DNA from 2 places in the Dickeya sp. CFBP 2040 genome. Region 1 is predicted to be linked to the other one. Evidence: predicted binding sites of a transcription regulator. Region 1 holds the regulator's gene; the other holds the start of a gene.
The links. Region 1 encodes PurR, which represses purine synthesis genes. Its sites were predicted from a motif close to CANGCAAACGTTTGCNTG; they were not measured.
Positions count from the first base shown of each region.

Region 2: the regulator PurR is predicted to act here: its motif matches at 7,578-7,595, upstream of purM (phosphoribosylformylglycinamidine cyclo-ligase).

Region 1 covers NZ_JAAVXH010000033.1:72,685-84,840, forward strand. The annotation lists gene Dpoa2040_RS05050 (glycine zipper 2TM domain-containing protein) at 267-734, shown strand; gene slyA (transcriptional regulator SlyA) at 1,142-1,579, opposite strand; gene Dpoa2040_RS05060 (DUF1289 domain-containing protein) at 1,753-1,992, opposite strand; gene gloA (lactoylglutathione lyase) at 2,261-2,668, shown strand; gene rnt (ribonuclease T) at 2,810-3,499, shown strand; gene Dpoa2040_RS05075 (Grx4 family monothiol glutaredoxin) at 3,544-3,894, opposite strand; gene Dpoa2040_RS05080 (C40 family peptidase) at 4,227-5,135, shown strand; gene Dpoa2040_RS05085 (YnhF family membrane protein) at 5,318-5,407, opposite strand; gene purR (HTH-type transcriptional repressor PurR) at 5,756-6,781, shown strand; gene cfa (cyclopropane fatty acyl phospholipid synthase) at 7,202-8,353, shown strand; gene Dpoa2040_RS05100 (riboflavin synthase subunit alpha) at 8,450-9,103, opposite strand; gene Dpoa2040_RS05105 (MATE family efflux transporter) at 9,383-10,756, shown strand; tRNA gene Dpoa2040_RS05110 (tRNA-Val) at 10,917-10,993, shown strand; tRNA gene Dpoa2040_RS05115 (tRNA-Val) at 11,025-11,101, shown strand; gene Dpoa2040_RS05120 (esterase family protein) at 11,272-12,156, opposite strand, start outside.
Region 2 covers NZ_JAAVXH010000090.1:1,652-13,807, forward strand. The annotation lists gene bamC (outer membrane protein assembly factor BamC) at 1-363, opposite strand, end outside; gene dapA (4-hydroxy-tetrahydrodipicolinate synthase) at 380-1,258, opposite strand; gene Dpoa2040_RS13765 (glycine cleavage system transcriptional repressor) at 1,406-1,975, shown strand; gene bcp (thioredoxin-dependent thiol peroxidase) at 1,978-2,445, shown strand; gene Dpoa2040_RS13775 (M48 family metallopeptidase) at 2,636-4,099, shown strand; gene arsC (arsenate reductase (glutaredoxin)) at 4,114-4,470, shown strand; gene hda (DnaA inactivator Hda) at 4,480-5,187, opposite strand; gene uraA (uracil permease) at 5,303-6,592, opposite strand; gene upp (uracil phosphoribosyltransferase) at 6,772-7,398, opposite strand; gene purM (phosphoribosylformylglycinamidine cyclo-ligase) at 7,658-8,695, shown strand; gene purN (phosphoribosylglycinamide formyltransferase) at 8,695-9,333, shown strand; gene galS (HTH-type transcriptional regulator GalS) at 9,602-10,642, shown strand; gene mglB (galactose/glucose ABC transporter substrate-binding protein MglB) at 11,017-12,012, shown strand; gene mglA (galactose/methyl galactoside ABC transporter ATP-binding protein MglA) at 12,134-12,156, shown strand, end outside.

The sequences.
Region 1 (12,156 bases):
GTCGATGGCCTATTCTGGTTAGCTTTTGTCTTTTTTGTCATACAGACTATTCGGGCAATAAATGACCATTCGGGACATTTTTTCAGAAAAAGAGGACTTCACAAACAACCTGATAACGCGTTTATTATCAATTTAGTCGCGCTATTCTATCCTGAGTATCCACCGAAACAGTAGAATGGTGGTTTCGACCACGCCATAATGCGACATAACTTCGTCGGCCCAGGCTGCGCCCCCGACACAGACACAGCTATAACAGGAGTCTTTCTATGATGAAACGTTTTCTTGTGATCACTTTAGCAGGTATCACACTGGCTGGCTGCGCCAATACCAGCACCCTGTCAGGAGACGTTTACAGTGCATCCGAAGCTAAGCAAGTTCAGACGGTAACCTATGGCACCATTGTCTCCACCCGTCCGGTGCAGATTCAGGCTGGGGAAGACAGCAATGTCATCGGTACTATCGGTGGCGCCGTACTAGGGGGATTGGTTGGTAATACTATTGGTCGCGGTACTGGCCGTAATCTGGCAACCGCCGCAGGCGCAGTTGCTGGTGGTGTTGCAGGCAACAGTATTGAAGGCGCGGTCAACCGCGTTCAGGGCGTAGAGCTGGAAATTCGCAAAGATGATGGCAACACTATCATGGTGGTGCAAAAACAAGGCGATACCAAGTTTCATGCAGGTCAACGTGTAGCGATGGCCAGCAATGGCCGCTCGATCACCGTGTCTCCACGTTAAGACTCCATTGTCAATCACCACCCAATGGGTGGTGATTGTTTCATGTCATCAATTCGGCCAGTATATTCAGACATACCATAATTCACACGATATTCCCGCCATATTTCGAGTTTGCAGGCACGTTGGCTTTACTCAGCCCGTCCATGAGCCTCGTTGCTTGATGCTACAACAGCCGCATTCATCGTTGCCCCCGGCAGCGTTACCGCTTCCCCAACCACTCACTGATGTAAGCGTCTGGTATGCCGCCCGGTTGCTGCATTACAAATGCACGCCATCAACCTTATAATGAAAGGTAAACACGTGTATTGTTCAAAACATCAGCGTTTTGTTCTGCAACTCGAATTATTTTGAGTATGTGTTTCCTGGAATTCGAATTCGTCCGCCAAGACATTTACTTTTTCTATTAATTAAGACTGGCTCTCATGTAATGCCAAAATATTTTTTTCCAATCGGGAGATAATTGTGGCTAATTCATCCACTTCTTCCGGAGTAATACCATCTAATATTTCGCTGCGAGTCTGATCAATAACATCATTAACAGCCTGAATGATAGGATCTGCCGAATCAGTTAACAAAATACGCTTGGCACGCCGGTCTTGGGCACAAATGTGCCGGGTAATTAATCCTTTATCTTCCAATTGATCCAATGTACGCACTAATGAAGGCTGTTCTATTCCTATCGCTTTGGCAAGCTGAATTTGGGACTGCCCAGGTGGCAGTTGATGAATATTATGCAATGTGACCCAATGCGTCTGTGTCAACTCCAGGGGCTTCAATCGATGATCAATCAAAGCTCGCCATACACGAACCAACCGGGCTAAATCAGAACCTAACGGCAATTCCATCACTTCTCCTTATAGTTAGTAAGCTAATCAACTTCCCTGGATTGCAATCAACTCTGATTTAAAGCAAAAGCTCAATAAAGAACGTCTTATTGTTATCAATCTATTCTAGCAAATAATAATTAATTAAAAATGATCTTGAACTTAATTTATATCATTAAATATCGTCATATCGGCTAAAACAAGGTTGGCTGTTCCGGCTCAGAGGGAATTGAATTCTTTTCACTCCGCTGCGAGCGTTTCATTCTTTGCCGACACAGCCGCAGCACATCCTGTTTTTGCGCATCACTCATTGTTCCCCAACTAAAACGCTCGCTGCGGTTTCGGAAACAACCGCGGCAGAACCCACGGTCATCCGCCTGACAGATACCTCGACACGGGTTGGGAACGGGAAAAAGCTCAAGCTGCTCAGCCACAGGACCTCCTCATCTGCCCCTTATTGAAGCTTTGATTGCCGTCACTGGCAAGCCTTACGTAGCATTAACGCATAATTCACTACCATAGTGCCGACTATCACGTCTGTCATGTCTGTTTCTTTAGCGAACGTGATAAAAACAGCACTCAGCTACAGGTTTGAACTCGCCCCGACAACGACGCTATACTCTGGCCCTATTGTTTCAGGCGCTAACGGAAAACCACCAGTGTCGCCCAGGCGGTTAACTTACTGATCAAATAGGGGTCATTATGCGTTTACTTCATACCATGCTACGCGTTGGCAATCTGCAACGCGCCATCAATTTTTACACCACGGTATTAGGAATGCGTTTGTTGCGCACCAGCGACAATCCGGAATACAAATACTCTCTGGCATTTGTCGGCTATACCGAGGAAAGCGACGGCGCAGTGATCGAACTGACCTACAACTGGGGCGTGGATAGCTATGAAATGGGCACGGCCTTCGGTCATATCGCATTAGGTGTGGATGACGTGGCAGGTGCCTGCGAGCGTATCCGTCAGGCAGGTGGTAAAGTAACCCGTGAAGCGGGTCCCGTCAAAGGCGGCACGACTGTTATTGCCTTTGTGGAAGACCCAGATGGTTACAAGATAGAACTGATTGAACGTTCACAAGCCGGTCAAGGTCTGGGTAACTGATCTCCCGTCTTTGCTATTCAGGCACCAACGCGTGTCTGCCTTTCCGGGGGAGCAATGATTCGCCGTCATGCACATTTACTGCATCCCCCACCCGAATTTGCCATAATGCGCACTGCATATTATTGAAGAAACAAGAAACGAATGGCTGAGAAAAATAACCTGAACGCTCTTAACGCGCGTTTTCGTGGCTTTTACCCTGTTGTTATTGATGTGGAGACCGCCGGGTTTAACGCGAAAACTGATGCGCTGCTGGAAATTGCAGCCGTAACGCTGAAAATGGATGAAAGCGGTTGGTTACAGCCGGACGACACGTTGCATTTTCATATCGAACCGTTTGAAGGCGCTATTCTGCGACCGGAAGCATTGGCGTTCAACGGCATTGACCCTGCCAATCCGCTGCGAGGAGCCGTGAGCGAATATGAAGCACTACACAGCATCTTCAAGGCGGTACGTAAGGGAATCAAGGATCAGGACTGCAGTCGTGCCATCATCGTGGCGCATAATGCCACCTTCGATCACAGCTTTCTAATGGCGGCAGCAGAACGCTGCGGTCTGAAACGTAACCCATTCCACCCGTTTGCCACGTTTGACACCGCCGCGCTCAGCGGGCTGGTGCTAGGACAGACCGTTCTGGCCAAAGCCTGCATCGCGGCGGATATTCCTTTCGACGCCAGCCAGGCTCATTCAGCGCTCTATGACACCGAACGAACAGCGCAGCTGTTTTGTGAACTGGTTAATCGCTGGAAGCGTATGGGTGGCTGGCCGTTGGCTTCAGCCGCGAACGACATACCGGTAAGCATCGATAACGAGTCCATCGATAGCGAAAAGTAAAGCCATCAGGCAGCACAACGCTGCCTGATAATTAATAAAGAGGATTACTGCTGGTTTTCCTGCCTGGAACGGTATTTATCGGCAGTTTCTTTAATCAGTTGTTGCAGTTCACCGCGCTGATACATCTCAATCACGATGTCGCAACCGCCAACTAATTCACCATCCACCCACAACTGCGGAAATGTCGGCCAGTTGGCGTATTTTGGCAGTTCGGCGCGGATATCCGGATTCTGCAGGATATCTACATAAGCAAAACGTTCGCCACACGCTGACAACGCCTGTACCGCCTGAGCAGAAAAGCCGCAGCTTGGCAGTTTTGGAGAACCTTTCATGTACAGCAGAATCGGGTTTTCAGCGATCTGACGCTGAATTTTTTCAAGTGTCGTTGTCGTCATTCTATTGCTTCCTCAAGCGCGTGATGATCAGCCTGTCAACGGCTGGTCATGTGACTCGCGGCAGACTATCGCATACCGCTTCTTTATATTTTGTATTCTAACGATAGCGACGACCACAAAAAAACGCTATCTTTTGTAAGGTCTTATTCATCGCCCCATCCATCCGCACAGGACAACGCTAATTTGTTTAATAATTAAGCAGCAAATACCGTTATTAACGTTTTCTCACTATTTTGTAGTAACATTGCATTATCACCTGCTTTTTTATCAGGTCATTTTCGGGAATACTGTAAACAGTGAACGATTGAGGACAACTTTCGGTCAAAATTATTATGCGTTTATTTATTACGCTTTTTTTATTATTTTTCAGTAACCTGTTTTTTAATCTGGCGAACGCTAATCCACATGGGTCTGCGGTATTACCGCGCAAAAACGGTGTGGAAGCGGCGAATAACGCTATTGATGAATCTAAGAAAAGCAAAGCAGCCAAAAACACCAACAAAAAAGGCGCAGCGCCGACACATAACAAAAAACCGGAAAAAACGACTAAGGCTGCACCGGTCAAAACAGCATCGGTTCACGATAAAAACAGCAAACCGCACAATGACAAAAAGCCGTTGATGGCCGCCAGCTCGTCCCATTCGACCAACAAGAAACAGCAAGAAAAAAATCTTCAGGCCAAAGCGCCAGCAGGCAAAACCACGAAAAAAAGCGCCTCTGCTCAGACCCATAGCAGCCACAAAGCACATGAAGCTGTGATTGCCAAAACCACAAGCAAAAAAGGTAGGCAGGACAAAACTGCGCCGTCCCTTAACGCCACTCACCAAAAACGGTATCAACACGCTAAACTGACCGCCATGAACAAGCTGATGAGTCAAATCGGCAAACGTTATCATTGGGGTGGCGCTACGCCACGTTCTGGCTTCGACTGCAGCGGATTGGTCTACTACGCCTATAAAGATGTAGTGAAAATTCAAATCCCGCGTACAGCCAATGAGATGTTCCACCTGCGTGATGCCGCGCCGATCAAGAAAAGCGAGTTGGAAAGCGGTGACCTGGTGTTCTTCCACATCACCAACCGCGGTGCTGCCGACCATGTGGGTGTCTATCTCGGTAATGGTCGCTTCATTCAGTCACCGCGCTCCGGTGCAGACATTAAAATCAGCAAACTGAGCGAAGATTACTGGCAAGATCATTATGTTGGCGCTCGCCGCGTGGTCACACCCAAAACCATCCGTTAAGCAACAACCGGCTGGAATACTGTTGAATGAATATTTCCGTTGAATAAGACACGTTGAGATAACACAACTTGAGATAACACAAAAGGGGCGTTATGCCCCTTTTGGTGTATTTGATGCTGATAAAGATACCGGTTTTTGATACCGATAGATTTCACCGCCGATGATGAGAACACCAGTTGCAATCAGTTCAGTATCGCACTCAGACTAAAGACAATGATCATCGCCAGCGTAGCCACCGTGGTGAACAGTGACATTTTCAGATTAGTATCCATATATTCTCCTGTTATTGACTGATATCACGTCATGTCTGAGTAAGCCCCGGCAGGCGGGGAATCACACAAAATATAGGTGTATTATGACTCAACCGAGGTCAAAAAACCGAATTCTGCGTCACAGAGATAACACGAATTGCCTCTTCCACTTTTGCTCTAAATCGGCCAAAATCCGCAGTTTACGATATACACTGCGTTGGTCGATGCGTCAGTCCTCCCTTCAGCTACAACCTCGGCATGTCTCCTCCTGAATGTTGCCTTGCTTGTCTGGCAGGAGAAAATTTCACGCAGGCAAACGATTAACAACATATTTACTGCTGTAACAGATGAGTTCAGGAGTCACTTTAGATGGCAACGATCAAAGATGTGGCAAAACGCGCGGGCGTTTCAACCACAACCGTATCACACGTGATCAATAAAACACGTTTCGTCGCCGAAGAGACCAAGGCTGCGGTGCGCGCAGCGATTGATGAATTGCATTATTCACCCAGTGCAGTGGCCCGTAGCCTGAAAGTCAACCACACCAAATCTATCGGCCTGCTGGCAACCTCCAGCGAAGCGCCCTATTTCGCCGAAATTATCGAGGCGGTGGAAAACAGCTGCTACGCCAGAGGTTACACGCTAATCCTGTGCAACTCCCACAACAATCAGGATAAGCAGCGTGCTTACCTATCCATGCTGGCACAAAAGCGGGTCGATGGGCTGTTGGTGATGTGTGCTGAGTATCCGCCTGAATTGTTGTCCATGCTGGCGGACTATCGTCACATCCCGATGGTGGTGATGGACTGGGGCGAAGCCCATAACGATTTTACCGATACTATTATTGATAATGCATTTGCGGGCGGCTACATGGCCGGGCGCTATCTGATTGAGCGTGGTCACCGTGACATCGGCGCTATTCCCGGCTCTCAGGGGCGCAATACGGGCAGCGGGCGTTACCTGGGGTTCCTGAAAGCGTTGAAAGAGGCTGATATTCCCTTACGGGAAGACTGGGTGGTTCAGGGCGACTTTGAGCCAGAGTCCGGCTACAAAGCGATGCACCAGATTCTGGCCCAGAAACAACGGCCAACGGCAGTATTCTGCGGCGGCGATATCATGGCGATGGGTGCCATTTGCGCTGCTGACGAGCTGGGTCTGCGTGTGCCACAGGATATTTCGGTGATCGGTTACGACAATGTACGTCACTCCCGATATTTTACTCCCGCACTGACCACCATTCATCAACCCAAGGAACGACTGGGGCAAGCGGCGTTCTCCATGCTGCTTGACCGTATTACCAGTAAACGCGAGGAAGCCCAAACCATCGAAGTACATCCGACCTTAATTGAACGTCGTTCAGTCGCTGATGGCCCGTACCGCGATTACCGCCGTTAAAATCCAGACAATTCTCTATCTCGCTGCCTGACGACTCGAAATCATGCGGCGTACCGCGCTACGCATGGCCGCGACGAGTGCCGCAACTGCCGAAAAGGCATGACTCAACGTGCTGCTTTAATCCGACGAATCTTGCCGACGGATTAAAGCCGTCATACAATTGACTGTATAGTTGATGACAACAATTATGATCATGCGATGTATTAAACGCATCGCCTCATTTTTTCTATTCCACCTGCTGACCGTCGCATCTCTTATTTGGTTTCAGCCTTGGTAGATATCTTTGTACCAGCTTTTCTCTTACTTTCCTCTGAGACGCTCAGGGATAGACGATGGTTCGGGTCTATCAAAGCCCGTCATGGTTATGTTGTCTAAATTACTCCTTGCAAAAGCATTTATTTGGCAAGGTAGGGAGAAGTTATGAGTTCATCCTATGTTGAGGAACTGGGGACACCCAATCTACCTTGGTTCCAAATCGTTAATGAAATGCTATCCACCGCCGACATCGCGATTAACGGTTCTCGTCCATTTGATATTCAGGTCCGCAACCCTGAGATGTATAAGCGCGTATTGCGTGATGGCTCGCTCGGATTAGGCGAAAGTTATATGGATGGCTGGTGGGAGTGTGAACGACTGGACATGTTTTTCCACCGTGTGATACGTACCCGACTGGAAAACCAACTACCGCATCGCTGGCAAGATACATTACGGATCCTGATAGCACGGTTGACCAATCTGCAATCTCGCCGCCGTTCCTGGATCGTGGGTAAAGAGCATTACGACCTTGGTAACGATCTTTTCACCCTGATGCTCGATCCTTACTTACAGTATTCTTGTGGTTACTGGACGAAAGCCGAAACGCTTGAACAGGCACAACAAGACAAGCTGCGCCTCATTTGTGAAAAGTTGCAGTTACGTCGTGGCATGACGCTGCTGGATATTGGTTGCGGCTGGGGTGGACTGGCGGAATTCGCCGCACGTCATTACGGCGTCAGTGTCACGGGCGTTACCATATCCCGCGAACAGCAGGTGCTGGCACAGCAACGCTGTCAGGATTTGGAAGTTACCATCATGCTGCAAGACTACCGTGACCTAGACCGGCAGTTTGATCGTATCGTTTCTGTCGGCATGTTCGAACATGTCGGACCGAAAAATTATCCCACCTACTTTCAGGTTGTGAGAAAAAACCTCAAACCTAATGGGTTGTTCCTGCTGCACACTATCGGCACCAATGAAACCAATCTGAAAGTTGACTCCTGGATGAACAAATACATTTTCCCCAACTACTGCCTGCCTTCAGTGCAGCATATCGCACAAGCCAGCGAACCCTATCTGGTAATGGAAGACTGGCACAATTTCGGCGCAGATTATGACCGCACGCTGATGGCCTGGCATGAACGATTCCAGCAACACTGGCCAACCTTGTCGGAGCGTTATTCCGAACGTTTCCAGCGAATGTTCAGTTACTATCTTAACGTCTGTGCTGGCTCGTTCCGAGCACGCGATATTCATCTCTGGCAGGTACTATTTAGCGCGGATGGCGTGGAAGGTGGTTTGCGAGTACCCAGATAACAATTAGCTTCTGGCGAATATCGCCGCTTCAATAACAAAACCGGCAGACAATTGCCGGTTTTGCTTATGCTCAAAGCAAAGTTGCGAGGAAGCAGCTTATTCGCCCTGCTCTACCTGTGCCGCCGCCTGTGCTTGCTGCTGTGCCTGACGAGCCAGAACACGTTCAACCGTATCGATAATGGCCTGGGTTTGCGGGTCGATTTCGATGTTAATACGATCACCCAATCGTTTCTGGCCTAGCGTCGTGCGCAGGAGTGTTTCCGGAATCAGGTGCACGCAAAAACGGCTGCGAGTCACTTCGCCCACCGTCAGGCTGATGCCGTCAATACCGATGAATCCTTTGTGCAGCACATATTTCATCTGTGATTCATCAGACAACCGGAACCAGATCTGATGATTATGTTCCGACGTCAGAATTTTCACGATCTCCGCCGTACACATAATATGGCCGGACATCACATGCCCACCGATCTCATCACCATATTTGGCCGCACGCTCTACATTAACCCGATCACCCACGTTTACGTCACCCAGATTGGTCAGCCGCAACGTCTCTTTGATCAGGTCAAAACTGACCCGATCACCATCGATTCCGGTAACAGTCAGACAACAGCCATTGTGCGCTACGGAAGCGCCCGTTTCCAACCCCGGCAGCAGTTCGGGGGGCAGTTGTACCACATGAGTGCGAAAATTGGGTTTTTCATCGACAGACACGACAGTCGCCGTGCCCTGAACAATACCGGTAAACATGGTGTTGACCTTGCCTCCTGATCAGTAATAGGCGTGAACGCGCGACGACAGTGGTATGACACGACTGAGCCATGTTTGGAAGTGGCTACGTTCACTCATGTCAGGCAGTTTGCACCATATCATCAGGAAAACCAACGGGATCATGCCCGGCGAGTCAATCATTGGTTTACTGTTGGCAAATCGTTACAATAGTTCATCTTTTTTCGTACAAATAAAGGATGATTGTCTTTCTCTCCTCATTAGAGATCTCTCTCCATCCTGCTTTAGGAAGGTGTTTTCGTGCAGAAGTACTTATCAGAAGCCCGTCATTTGCTGGCGCTGGCTATTCCGGTCATCATCGCGCAAGTATCGCAAACCTCAATGGGTGTGGTGGATACCATTATGGCTGGTTCCTACAGCGCCACCGATATGGCGGCGGTAGCGGTGGGTACCTCCATCTGGTTGCCTGTTATCCTGTTCGGCCACGGTTTACTGATGGCGCTTACGCCAGTGGTGGCGAACCTCAACGGCTCAGGGCGCCGGGACCGTATTGCTCATCAAACCCAGCAAGCATTCTTACTGGCGACGGCCATTTCTGTTCTGACCATGGTGACGCTCTATCAGGGAAAATACGCGATTAACCTGATGCACGATGGCGCGCCGGAACTGGCCGACAAAGCCGTAAAATACCTGCACGCATTGCTTTGGGGCGCACCCGGTTATCTGTTTTATCAGGTGTTGCGCAGCCAGTGCGAAGGGTTATCCAAAACACAGCCGGGGATGGTGATCGGGTTTATTGGCCTGCTGATCAATATTCCCATCAACTACGTTTTTATCCACGGTAAGCTGGGGATGCCGGAGTTAGGCGGCGTTGGCTGCGGGGTAGCGACAGCCTCGGTATACTGGATAATGATGCTGATGATGGCCATTTATTCCCGTCACGCGTACTGGCTAAAAGATATTCGTCAGTTCAACGCCCCGCTGAAACCGGATTGGGCAATACTCCGGCGTTTAGCCGGGCTGGGGCTGCCGGTTGCGCTGGCGATGCTGTTTGAAGTGACATTATTCGCTATTGTCGCTCTGCTGGTATTGCCGCTTGGGGTAGTGAATGTCGCAAGCCACCAAATCGCGCTCAACTTCAGTTCGCTGATGTTCGTGTTGCCGCTGTCTGTTGGCGTTGCCGCCACTATTCGCGTCGGCCATCGGCTGGGCGAAGGTTCGGCACAGGCAGCGCGGGTGGCAGCACGCACCGGCATCGCTACCGGCATATTGCTGGCAATGTGCACAGCTATTTTTACCATCACGCTGCGTGAACCTATCGCCATGCTGTACAACCAAAATCCGGATGTGGTGACAATGGCGTCGCATCTCATGCTGTTAGCGGCGCTCTACCAAATCTCCGATGCCGTGCAGACCATTGGTAGCGGCGTATTGCGTGGCTATAAAGATACTCGCGCTATCTTCTTCATCACCTTCATTGCCTATTGGCTGCTGGGGCTACCGATTGGCTATGTGCTGGCGCTGACTGACATGCTGGTGCCGCGTATGGGACCAGCTGGTTTTTGGTGTGGATTCATCATCGGCCTGACTGCTTCCGCCACCATGATGGTGCTGCGTATCCGCTGGGTGCAACGTCAATCGCCAGCCCGTATTCTGGCACGCGCAGCGCGTTGACGACATAATAGAGACAGAGCGCAAAAAACGGTGCTCTGTCTACAAGCTCGCCAATCAGTGTGGCACAGCGGGAATTTTGCGTTTTTCTCCTTGCCAGCAGCCATCCGGCCCGTTAATATTCGTCCCCGCTGTCGCCCTGACGGCAGCTGATAAAAATAATGCGTTCATAGCTCAGTTGGTTAGAGCACCACCTTGACATGGTGGGGGTCGTTGGTTCGAGTCCAATTGAACGCACCATTTTCAGCGTATCAGCACCAACACACATATTGCGACCGTAGCTCAGTTGGTTAGAGCACCACCTTGACATGGTGGGGGTCGGTGGTTCGAGTCCACTCGGTCGCACCAATTCATCCGCTGTTTCTCAATGAATTATCCTTGCCAGTTACTGTTTCTGCTTTCAGTCTATTTCTCGCTCTGTAGTGCACTTTACACACCACCCTGGCCGATGCCTGACTCTGCGCATGACAAAACGGGCAGGATACCCTGCCCGTTTTGTTACCTGACTTGCATTTCGGTTATTTAAAAATCTTCTGCACAAATTCGATATACGCCGGGCGCCAGACGTCCATTTCATGCCCTAAGCCGGGATACTGCCGGTAATCGAATTTCACGCCTTTCTGCTCCAGTTGCGCTTTTAACCCGGCGATATCCTTACCAGTCACCGTATCTTTTTCACCCACCACCACAGTGAAATTATGCAGTTGTCGATTGATAGCAGCGGCATTCCCCAGATGTACGCTAACCTGTGCATTCGGCACCGTTTCGGTGGTTACGCCACTAAACGTCGCCAGCCAGCCGAAGTGATCCAGATGGCTCATGCCGGACACCAGCGCCTGATAACCGCCTTGCGACAGCCCGGCCAGCGCACGGCCATCGGCATCGCGCCGCACATTAAACCGCGCGCTGACCAGTGGAATGATGTCATGAATTAACTCACGATCAGCCGCCGCCGCATTGCGTGGATAGAACGTTTTGCGACGATCTTTCGGCGGAAAATCTTCCGCAATGGCATCGGCGACATCGGTTTCGGTATCCGGGATCACGACCAGCATCGGCGAAATCTTTTTCTCCGCCAGCAGGTTATCCATGATTTGAGGAATACGTCCTTGTCTGACGGCAGAATCGCCAGCATCACCGAATCCGTGATAGAAATACAGCACCGGCAACGGCTTGCCCGCGCCAGTGTAGCCCGGCGGCGTCCAGACATAGATTTGCCGTTCCGATTTCAGCGACGCCGAATGATAGGTAACGGTGCGCAGCTCGCCATGCGGCACCGCCCGTGTGTCCAGCACGCTGCCCGGCACCAGAATCATACTGGTGTTGACCTGTCGCTGCGGTTTAGGCAACGCCGAACCAGTGTCAACGCTGCGAAAGCCATCCACATTAAAGAAGTATTCGTA
Region 2 (12,156 bases), on a different contig from region 1:
CAACACTGCCCACAGGCTACTGTTGCGCGCATTATTTTCCAGTAACAACGTAGCGGTATTACCCGAAACCTGACCGCGGGAACCATTTAACAAAGCCAATGGCTGCATTGGCGGACGAATATCCAACGCTTTGCCTACCGGCCCATTCTGGTTGACCGGAGGAATATCAAAATCCCCATTATGCAACGGCAGAATCAAACCGGGCGGCACATTCAGTGCCCGGTGTTCAGGGGTTTTCAGATAGGATTCATCGCCGTTGACCTGACGCTTGTAGCGTTGATCGCTGGAACAAGCGGCCAGCAACATGATCAGCGAAACACCGACAACCTTTGCCACCATCGACTTTTGCAATGAAGAACTCATCAAATCTCCCTAACGGTTACAGCAGACCCGCCTGCTTCATAGCCTGCGCCATCACGTCACGACCAGCATCGGTCAGTGGCGTCATCGGCAGACGAAGCGTATCGGTCGCCATCAATCCCAATGCCTTACAGGCCCATTTCACCGGAATCGGATTGGGTTCAACAAACAGTTTCTGATGCAGCGGCATCAGACGTTGATTCAGGCGGCGGGCTTCGACGAAATTCCCCTGTGCCGCCAGCTCGCATAACGCCGCCATTTCGCGGGCTGCGATGTTAGCTGTGACGGAAATTACGCCATTACCACCCAGTTGCATAAAGTCCAGCGAGCTGGCGTCATCGCCGCTCAGCAGAATGAAACTTTCATGAACCAGCTCTTGGATCTGGCTAACCCGGCTTAAGTTCCCGGTCGCTTCTTTGATGGCAACAATATTTTTGATTTCTGACAGACGGGCGACGGTTTCCGGCAACATGTCACAACCAGTACGGGACGGCACGTTGTAGAGGATCTGCGGCAGGTCAGTGTGCTCGGCAATCGCCTTAAAATGCAGAAACAAACCGTTCTGGGTCGGTTTGTTGTAATACGGCGTCACGGTAAGGCACCCGGCAACACCTGTATCGTTAAAACGCTGGGTAAGGGAAATCGCCTCAGCGGTCGAATTGGCACCGGTACCGGCAATAACCGGGATACGGCCATCGCTCAATTCCAGCGTCAGCATCACCACATCGCCATGCTCATCGTGACTCAAGGTGGCGGACTCGCCGGTGGTACCCACCGACACAATCGCAGACGTGCCGCTAGCGACATGATAATCAATCAGTTTTTTCAGGCTCGCGCGATCAACAGCACCCTTGTCGTCCATCGGCGTCACCAGAGCAACAATACTACCCGTAAACATTAGCCATCCCCTCCACAAACAAGTGCTTCATGGTACTTTTGACCTCTATGCAAAAGCAAGCTTGCAACCACGGTTGTCAGCGCTTGGCAGGTGGTTTTTTTTATGTTTACCATGTTACTTCCAACATTTTGTACAGGAAGCACAATTTTGCCGCGCTCACAAGAACACTATCTGGTCATTACCGCGTTGGGGACTGATCGTCCCGGTATCGTGAATACGATTACCCGTCACGTCAGTAGCTGTGGCTGCAACATCGAAGATAGCCGACTTGCGATGCTAGGCACGGAATTCACTTTTATCATGCTGCTGTCCGGCAGTTGGAATGCGATTACGCTCATCGAATCCACCCTGCCGCAAAAGGGTGCAGAACTGGATTTGCTGATTGTGATGAAACGCACTGAATCGCAGTCGCGCCCGCCAATGCCGGCTACCGTGTGGGTCAAAGTGGATGTTGCTGACTCCCCACACATCATTGAACGCTTTACTGATCTGTTTGATTCCCATCAAATGAACATCGCCGGGCTGGTATCCAAAACCCGTCCCGCCGATGGCGATACGCCGCCGCAACTGTACATCCAGATTACGGCGCACAGCCCGACTGCACTGGCTGGTTCAATTATTGAGCCAGCCTTTCATCAGCTATGTACAGAACTGCACGCGCAAGGCAGTATTAGCGTTGTGACCTATCCACAGCACGAAGAGAAAGATGGAGAGTAGTGATGACCACACTGAAAGCCGGTGATATTGCACCGAAATTTAGCTTGCCCGACCAGGATGGCGAACAAGTTAATTTGGCCGACTTCCAGGGCCAACGGGTGTTGGTGTATTTCTATCCCAAGGCCATGACGCCAGGTTGCACCGTGCAAGCCTGTGGGCTTCGCGATAACATGGACGAGCTGAAGAAATTCGGCGTTGAGGTTCTGGGTATCAGCACCGATAAGCCGGAGAAATTGTCCCGCTTTACGGAAAAAGAGCTGCTGAACTTTACCCTGCTGGCTGATGAAGACCATCAGGTAGCTGAACAGTTCGGCGTATGGGGTGAAAAAACCTTTATGGGGAAAACCTATGACGGTATTCACCGGGTCAGTTTTCTGATCAACGCGGAAGGCAACATCGAAAAAGTATTCGATGACTTCAAGACCAGTAATCACCACGATATCGTACTGAATTACTTAAAAGGTGCCTGAGCCTTTTTCTTTCTTGATTATTCTGCTCCTGATTATTGCCGACGCGGTATTCGGTGCGTCGGCAAACCACAGACCACCACGCATTTCCCATTTTTTACACCGCCTTTTTCCCTATTCATGTTTCATTGTTTGCCACTGCTGGCTAAGATGATGACCATTCTTTCAGGTTGTTCGAAAGGTTGTCTTCGTTATGTCCTATCGGTTCAAACAGACGGTCATCGCCATACTGGCAGGCGCGTTACTAAGCGCAAGCCCGCTGATGGTCACAGCCACGACACAGGACACGCTGCCGGATATCGGCACCACCGCCGGTGGAACGCTCAGCATCAATCAGGAACTGGTCATGGGGGACTTTTACCTGCGCCAGTTACGCGCCGGCGCACCGCTGATTAACGACCCGCTGTTGCTGCAATATATCAATCAGTTGGGTGGGCGACTGGTCAAGTCAGCCGATTCCGTACGCACCCCGTTTCATTTCTTCCTGGTCAATAATGACGAAATCAACGCTTTTGCCTTCTTTGGCGGTAATGTGGTGTTGCACTCCGGGCTGTTCCGCTATGTGGAAAGTGAAAGTGAGCTAGCCTCGGTACTGGCGCACGAAATCTCCCACGTAACCCAGCGGCATCTGGCACGCGCCATGGAGGCTCAGAAAGCCAGTGCACCGCTGGCCTGGGCAGGCGCGTTCGGCTCACTGCTGCTGGCGATGGCAAACCCACAGGCCGGGTTCGCCGCACTGAGCGGCACGCTGGCAGGCGCGCAGCAAAGCATCATCAGTTTTACCCAGGCGAATGAACAGGAAGCGGATCGTATCGGGATTCAGGTATTGCAACGCGCCGGATTCGACCCTCAGGCGATGCCCAATTTCCTGCAACGGCTGGCGGATATGTCTCGCTATGCCACCAAACCGCCGGAAATGCTGCTGACGCACCCGCTACCGGAAAGCCGACTGTCAGACGCGCGTAACCGTGCTAACCAAATGAAATCAACCCTGGTGCACTCTTCTCAGGATTTCCTGTTCGCCAAGGCGCGTGTGCTGGGAATGTACGGATCACAGGACAACCCGTATGGCGCCGCCCTATTGGATAACTGGGCTAAAGGCAATGCGCGCGAACAGCAAGCTGCTCAGTATGGCCGCGCCATTCATGCCTATCAGGCCAAGAAGTACGATGAAGCACGCGCCACACTGCAACCGTTGCTGGACAAATCGCCGTCAAACCCCTGGTTTCTTGATTTGATGACCGATATCGATATCGGCCAGCAACGCGCCGACCTGGCGGTTGCTCGCCTGCAGAAAGTGCCGGACGTGCAAGACAACCCGGTATTGCAGCTCAACCTGGCTAACGCGATGGTGGAAAGCCACAAATCAGCCGACGCTATCCGTATTCTGCGCAAATACACTTATTCCCATCCCGACGATCCAAATGGCTGGGACTTACTGGCGCAAGCTTCCGCAGCGCAGAATATGCGCGGCGATGAATTGGCATCCCGTGCGGAAAGCCTGGCATTGAACGGCAAGCTGGATCAGGCGATTCGTTTGCTGAGCAACGCCAGCTCGCAAAGCAAACTCGGCAGTCTCGATCAGGCACGCTACGATGCCCGCATCGATCAGTTACGTGCGCTACAGCAACGCTTTCGTCCTTATGAAAAATCCTGAAAAAGGTGAGAGGAATGAGTAAACCGGTGACCATTTATCATAATCCCCGCTGCTCCAAGAGCCGTGAAACATTGGCGTTGCTGCAGCAACAAGGCATTGAACCGGACGTCGTGTTGTATCTCGACACACCGCCGGATGCCGCCACACTGGATAAGCTGATTAAACAATTGGATTTTGCCAGTGCACGCGAATTGATGCGCCGAAAAGAAGATCTGTACCGTGAGCTGAATCTGGCCGACGACAGCCTGACGGAAACGCAATTGATTGAGGCGATGGTCACTCACCCGAAACTGATTGAACGCCCGATTGTGATAGCCAACGGTAAAGCTAAACTTGGCCGTCCGCCGGAGCAGGTGCTGGATATACTGTAACAGGCAACATTACAAGCCGAGAATCTCTTTGACGAAAGGGATCGTCAGCTTACGCTGGGCGGTGATAGAAGCATGATCCAATTGATCCAGCGTCATGAACAGGGTACGCATCTCTCGGTCCAGCCGTTTAAGCAGAAAACGGCTGACGTCTTCCGGCAGTTCAAAACCACGCAACCGTGCACGTAACTTCAGCGCTTCGCCTTTCTCTTCATCCGACAACGGTTGTAACCGGTAGATTTGCCCCCAGTCGAGACGCGAGGCAAGATCTGCCAGTTGCAGGTTGATTTGGCGCGGTGGGCGATCACCGGTTATCAGTAACCGGGTACGCCCACCTTCCTGAATGCGGTTATACAGATTAAACAGCGCCATTTCCCACGCGTCATCGCCAGCAATCGACTCAATATTATCGATGCACACCAACGCCAGTTGCTCCATCCCCTCCAGTACATCCGGTACGAAATAGGCGCGCTTATCCAGCGGCACATAACCGACCGCACGACCAAGACGGGATAACTCCGCACAGGCGGCATGTAGCAGGTGACTACGTCCCCCACCCTCACGCGACCAGAAATAGATATAACTGCCATGTTCCTGATCCAGCGTTGTGTGGATGGCAGCCAGCAGAGATGTATTCTCTCCCGGATAGAAACTGGCAAAGGTTTCGTCATCGGGTAAATAGAGTGGCAATGATAACTGTGCCGGTGTGTTCAGAAGCACCTCAAACCAAACGGGCAGGAAAACAAATCAAGTTTAGCATAGAAACCTTTGGCGATTGAACCGGCATCCTGCCGGTTCACCGCATTGCCCGCCGGACTGCCGACGGGCCGGGAGATTAGTGATCAGATGACTTGCTGTCCTCTTCGTCGATCACCTCTTCCTCTTTACGAACCATGCTGATAACACGGAACAGCACGCTCAGAAACACGCCTACCACGGTGGCCAGCGCCATGCCTTTCAGCTCCACCGCACCCAGGTGGATCTTCGCGCCGCTGACGCCGATGATCAGGATAACCGAGGTCAGGATCAGGTTCTGCGCTTTGTTGTAATCCACTTTGGACTCAATCAACACCCGGATACCAGACGCGCCGATCACACCGTACAGCAGCAGCGACACGCCGCCCATCACCGGTACCGGCACTGCCTGAATTGCTGCGGCCAGTTTGCCAACGCAGGAGAGCAGAATCGCAATCACCGCCGCCCCGCCAATCACCCAGGTACTGTAAACTTTCGTGATCGCCAGCACGCCGATATTCTCACCATAGGTGGTATTTGGCGTGGAACCAAAGAAACCGGACAACATGGTAGATACGCCGTTAGCGAACAAAGAACGATGCAAGCCTGGCTCGCGCATCAAATCCTTTTTCACGATATTGGCGGTCACCACCAGATGACCAACGTGCTCGGCTACCACCACCAGTGCGGCTGGCAACACCGTCAACATCGCCACCCACTCAAAGCGCGGTGTATAGAAGGTGGGTAAAGCGAACCAGTGCGCCTGAGCGATAGGAGCCAAATCCACCATGCCCATAGCAAAAGAAAGTGCATACCCCACCAATACGCCGATCAGGATTGGGATAATAGCCAGGAAACCGCGGAACAGCACAGAACCCAGCACGGTTACCGCCAGCGTTACCAGCGATACCGTCACGGTCTTGCCGTCCATTTCCGCACCCGCTGCCGGCAGTAACCCTGCCATGTTGGCAGCCACGCCAGCCAATTCCAGACCAATGACTGCAACAATCGCCCCCATCGCTGCCGGCGGGAAAATCACGTCCAGCCAGCCGGTCCCGGCTTTTTTCACCAACAATGCCACCAGACAAAACAGTGCGCCGCACAGGATAAAGCCACCCAGCGCCACTTCATATCCCTGCGGCAACAGCAGAAATACCGGTGAGAGAAATGCAAAGCTGGAACCCAGATACGCCGGTATTTTACCTTTGCAGATAAACAGATAGAGCAGCGTGCCGATGCCGTTAAACAGCAATACCGTCGCCGGATTGATCTTAAACAGAATCGGCACCAGTACGGTGGCACCGAACATCGCAAACAGATGCTGGAAACTCAGCGGTATCGTTTGCAAAAGTGGGGGGCGTTCACTGACGCCGATGGCGCGACGAGTCATCTTGTTTTCCTCTGTGTCTCAGACTGAAAAATACCGGGGAACCCGGCAGAAAGTTCAGCGCCGGCAAACACCGACGCTGAAAAAATGTCGCCATCCATGGAATGCACAGGGACAATCCGTTACGTCAGAAACGGGCAGCCCATACGCAAAAAAAAGCCGACTCTACAGTCGGCTGGCTATCACTTAGTACCAAACAGCTTGTCGCCTGCATCGCCCAGACCCGGCATGATGTAACCGTGTTCGTTGAGGCCCTTGTCAATCGAGGCGGTGTACAGTTCCACATCCGGATGCACTTTCTCCAGCGCGGCGATGCCTTCCGGCGCTGCTACCAGTACCAACACTTTAATGCTGCGGCAACCGGCTTTTTTCAGCAGGTCGATGGTTGCGATCATCGAACCGCCTGTCGCCAGCATCGGGTCTACTACCAACGCCATGCGCTCATCGATATTGGAAGCCAGTTTCTGAAAATAGGGTACCGGCTCCAGCGTCTGTTCGTCGCGGTACATCCCCACCACGCTGATACGCGCGCTCGGAACGTTTTCCAGCACCCCTTCCATCATGCCAAGGCCGGCACGCAGGATCGGCACAACAGTAATTTTCTTACCTTTGATTTGGTCAACTTCAACCGGACCGCACCAGCCTTCGATGGTCACCTTTTCCGTCGCCAGATCGGCAGTGGCTTCATAGGTCAGCAAACTACCGACTTCAGACGCCAGTTCACGGAAACGCTTGGTACTGATATCGTGCTCGCGCATCAGACCCAGTTTATGTTTGACGAGCGGGTGTTTCACCTCGACGATTTTCATTACTTTTTACTCCCCATCGGCAGTGGACGGCCAAAAAAATCGCGGGATTATACCGCTTTTTCCAATCTACGCCATAGATTCAAGTCTGATCCAAATCAAGCAGAAACGGAAATTATCGCCGCTGGCCGACAAAGACCGTTATGTTGACCTGCCGAAACCACCACACCGCAAAGACACCGCTCGCAAACGTTTGCTTACGCTGTTAGAATTAGCGCGCTCCATTTTTTAAACCAATCGTAACCTCCGTGGGGACTCCGCAGTGACCGATAAAACCTCTCTCAGCTATAAAGACGCAGGCGTGGATATTGATGCTGGCAATGCATTGGTAGACCGTATCAAAGGTGTAGTGAAACAGACCCGTCGCCCGGAAGTCATGGGAGGATTGGGCGGTTTCGGTGCCCTGTGCGCCTTACCGCAAAAATACCGCGAACCGGTACTGGTTTCCGGCACCGATGGGGTTGGCACCAAGCTGCGTCTGGCGATGGACCTGCAGCGTCACGATACGATTGGTATCGACCTGGTGGCGATGTGTGTTAACGATCTGGTGGTACAGGGCGCCGAGCCGCTGTTCTTCCTCGATTATTACGCTACCGGCAAGCTGGATGTGGATACTGCAACCCGCGTTATCACCGGTATCGCCGAAGGCTGCAAACAGTCCGGCTGTGCGCTGGTAGGTGGTGAAACCGCCGAAATGCCCGGCATGTACCACGGCGATGACTACGATGTAGCCGGTTTCTGCGTTGGCGTGGTTGAAAAAGCCAAGATTATCGACGGCAGTAAAGTACGCGAAGGCGACGCACTGATAGCCCTGGCCTCAAGCGGACCGCATTCCAACGGCTACTCATTGATCCGCAAGATCCTTGAAGTCAGCGGCGCCAACCCGGAACAGGTCCAACTGGATGGCAAACCGCTGGCAGACCATCTGCTGGCCCCGACTAAAATTTACGTGAAATCCGTGCTGTCACTGATTGAAAACATCGACGTACACGCCATTTCCCACCTGACCGGCGGCGGCTTCTGGGAAAACATTCCGCGCGTACTGCCGGAAGGTATGCAGGCGACGATCGAAGAATCCAGCTGGCAGTGGCCGCCGGTGTTCCAGTGGCTGCAGCAAAATGGCAACGTCAGCCGTCACGAAATGTATCGCACCTTTAACTGTGGCGTGGGCATGATCATCGCCCTGCCAGCCGAACAGGCGGACAAGGCTATCGCTCACCTCAACAGCAACGGCGAAACAGCCTGGAAAATCGGTGTCATTACCCGTACCGATGGCGGAGAAACCGTGGTCATCCAGTGATGAAAAACATCGTTGTCCTGATTTCAGGTCAGGGAAGCAATCTGCAGGCGTTAATTGACGCCTGCCAGCATGGTCGCATTGCCGGGCGAATTACCGCAGTATTCAGTAATAATCCGGATGCCTTCGGCCTGGAGCGAGCGCGTGACGCCGGAATCGCCGCCCACGCACTCTTGCCGGGTGACTATGCCAGCCGTGCCGATTTCGATGAAGCGCTGGCAGCAGAAATCGAAACATATCAGCCGGATGTGGTGGTATTGGCCGGGTATATGCGTATCCTCAGCGCCGGATTCGTCGCTCGTTTTCTCGGCAGGATGTTGAACATTCATCCATCGCTGTTGCCGAAATATCCCGGTTTACATACTCACCGCAAAGCGCTGGAAAACGGCGACAGCGAACACGGCACTTCAGTGCATTTCGTGACCGAAGAGCTGGACGGTGGTCCGGTTATTCTGCAAGCCAGGGTGCCGATATTCCCCGACGACACCGAGCAAGACATTCAGGAACGGGTGCAAACACAGGAACACAGCATTTATCCGCTGGTGGTAAGCTGGTTTCTGTCCGGGCGACTGACGCTGCGCAACAATCAGGCCTGGCTCGACGGCAAGGTCGTTCCCACCAGTGGCTACGCTGCCGATTAAACCTATTTTCTTCCCTTTTGCCCTGGCGCGCTGCCGGGGCATTTACCCTGAGTGATATTCCCCCGCAAACATTGCCACGCCGGAATATTGCTGCTGTCTTTATGTTCAGATAATGACATTCGTCACAAAGGTTACGGAATTGTATGTAACCGCTTTCATCAGTGTGACCTGATTCACGTAGTCTGGTGATAACGCCTGACAGAATAGGCCAGGATAGCTTGAGTGTCAGGGCAACCCTCGTGAACTTTTTCCTCTGTGGTGAGTATGAATGATTACCATCCGTGATGTCGCACGTCAGGCCGGTGTTTCCATCGCCACCGTCTCTCGTGTGCTCAATAACAACAGCGCAGTCACCCAGCAAACGCGCGAGCTGGTGTTGCTGACGGTTGAGCAGTTAGGTTACCGACCTAACGCCAATGCGCAGGCGTTGGCTTCTCAGGTCAGCGACACTATCGGCGTGGTGGTGATGGATGTGTCAGACCCGTTTTTCGGCGCGATGGTCAAAGCGGTGGATACGGTGGCGCAGCGCCTGCAAAAACATGTGCTGATTAACAACTCCTATCACCAGGAAGAAAAAGAACGACACGCTATTGAAGTACTGATTCGCCAGCGCTGCAACGCGCTAATCGTACATGCCAAAGCCTTATCCGATGAGGAATTGGCGGAGTTCATGGATCAGGTACCCGGAATGGTATTGATCAACCGGTTGCTGCCTGACTATCCACACCGCTGCGTCTGCCTCGATAACGTCAGCGGTGCCATGATGGCGACCCGAATGCTGTTACAACAAGGGCATCAGCGCATTGGCTATCTCCGCTCCAGCCATCCGATAGAGGACGTCATGGAGCGCCTTACCGGCTGGCGGCAGGCGTTGCAGGAACATGGTATCGAGCCGCCGAATGAGTGGATAGCCAGCGGCGAGCCGGACTTGCAAGGCGGTGAAACGGCAATGGTGGAATTGCTGGGGCACAACCAGCAGCTCACGGCAGTATTCACCTACAACGATGGCATGGCGGCTGGCGCACTGATGGCACTAAAAGATAACGGTATTCCGGTACCGGAACGGTTTTCGGTGGTCGGTTTCGATGATATCCCGATTTCTCGTTACACCGACCCGCGTCTGACAACCATCCGTTACCCTATTGTTTCCATGGCGAAAATCGCTACCGAACTGGCGCTAAAAGGCGCAGCCGGGCTGTTGGACCCAACAGCCAGACACTGCTTTATGCCGACGCTGGTAAAGCGACACTCGGTAGCCACATGTGAAAATGTGGATGCGGTCACTAAATCTTTTAAATCACCGATGTAACCGCTTTCAATTTGTGAGTAAATTCACAGTTAATTAACATTGCGCTCTCTATCATGATGGCGTACTGCGTAGGCCGGACGCCTTGCAACACGGTCGCCCAGTCAGTTGAATCGTTAGCGGCCGCCACGGCGAAAACGTTCACAATACCGATTTCAGGACGCTATCTGTTTCAGGATGCATATCAGGCCGCGCCGCCGAGCAGGCGAGCACGGTCTGAAAACAGGGAAGTCAGGCTTTAAGCGGGCCATGCCTGCAATCTCCGTCAGCCCGGCGCTATTACGCCATGCTGACGATAACTAACTGACTGCCGTACTACGTCTATCCTGCGTCGTATGGCCGGACTGAGAACTACCCTGCATAAACCCGGAGATATCATGAATAAGAAGATTTTCACTCTCACTGCCCTGGTTGCCAGCATGATGTTCGGAGCCACTGCCCATGCTGCAGACACCCGTATCGGCGTCACCATCTACAAATACGACGATAACTTCATGTCGATGGTGCGCAAGGATATTGAAAAAGAAGCTAAAGCTCTGGGTGGCGTCGAACTACTGATGAACGACTCACAAAACGACCAATCCAAACAGAACGATCAGGTAGACGTGCTGCTGGCTAAAGGCGTGAAAGCACTGGCTATCAACCTTGTTGACCCGGCAGCTGCTGCCATAGTGGTGCAAAAAGCGAAAGCCGCCGATGTACCGGTCGTGTTCTTTAACAAAGAACCGAATGCCAAAGTACTGGCCAGCTACGACAAAGCCTACTACGTCGGTACTGACTCCAAAGAGTCCGGTATCATTCAGGGCCAGTTGATCGCCAAGCACTGGAAAGCGAATCCGGCCTGGGATCTTAACAAAGACGGCACCATCCAGTACGCACTGCTGAAAGGTGAGCCGGGCCATCCGGATGCCGAGGCCCGTACTAAATATGTGGTTGACACCCTGACCAAAGAAGGCATGAAAGTCCAGCAGTTGCAGATGGATACCGCCATGTGGGATACCGCGATGGCTAAAGACAAGGTTGACGCCTGGATGTCCGGTCCCAACGCCAACAAAATTGAAGTACTGATTGCCAACAACGACGCCATGGCTATGGGTGCAGTAGAAGCGCTGAAAGCCCACAACAAGAGCAGCATTCCAGTGTTCGGCGTTGACGCCCTGCCAGAAGCGCTGTCGCTGATCAAATCCGGCGCACTGGCTGGTACCGTGCTGAACGACGCAGACAACCAGGCCAAGGCGACGATTGATCTGGCGAAAAACCTGGCACTGGGTAAACCGGCAGGTGAAGGCACCAACTTCAAGATTGAAAACAAGGTAGTTCGCGTACCGTACGTACCGGTTGACAAAGAAAACCTGTCACAGTTCCTGAAGTAATCTCGTCGGGGCGCAGTAACCGCTGCGCCCCTACTGTTTGAAAGCATGATTTTCTCAGCCAGGCAGTCATGTTCAAGCCCGGCAACCTTTCAGCCAGGTAATTATTTTGACCAGGTAAAATATGACCAGCGACACTCTAACCAC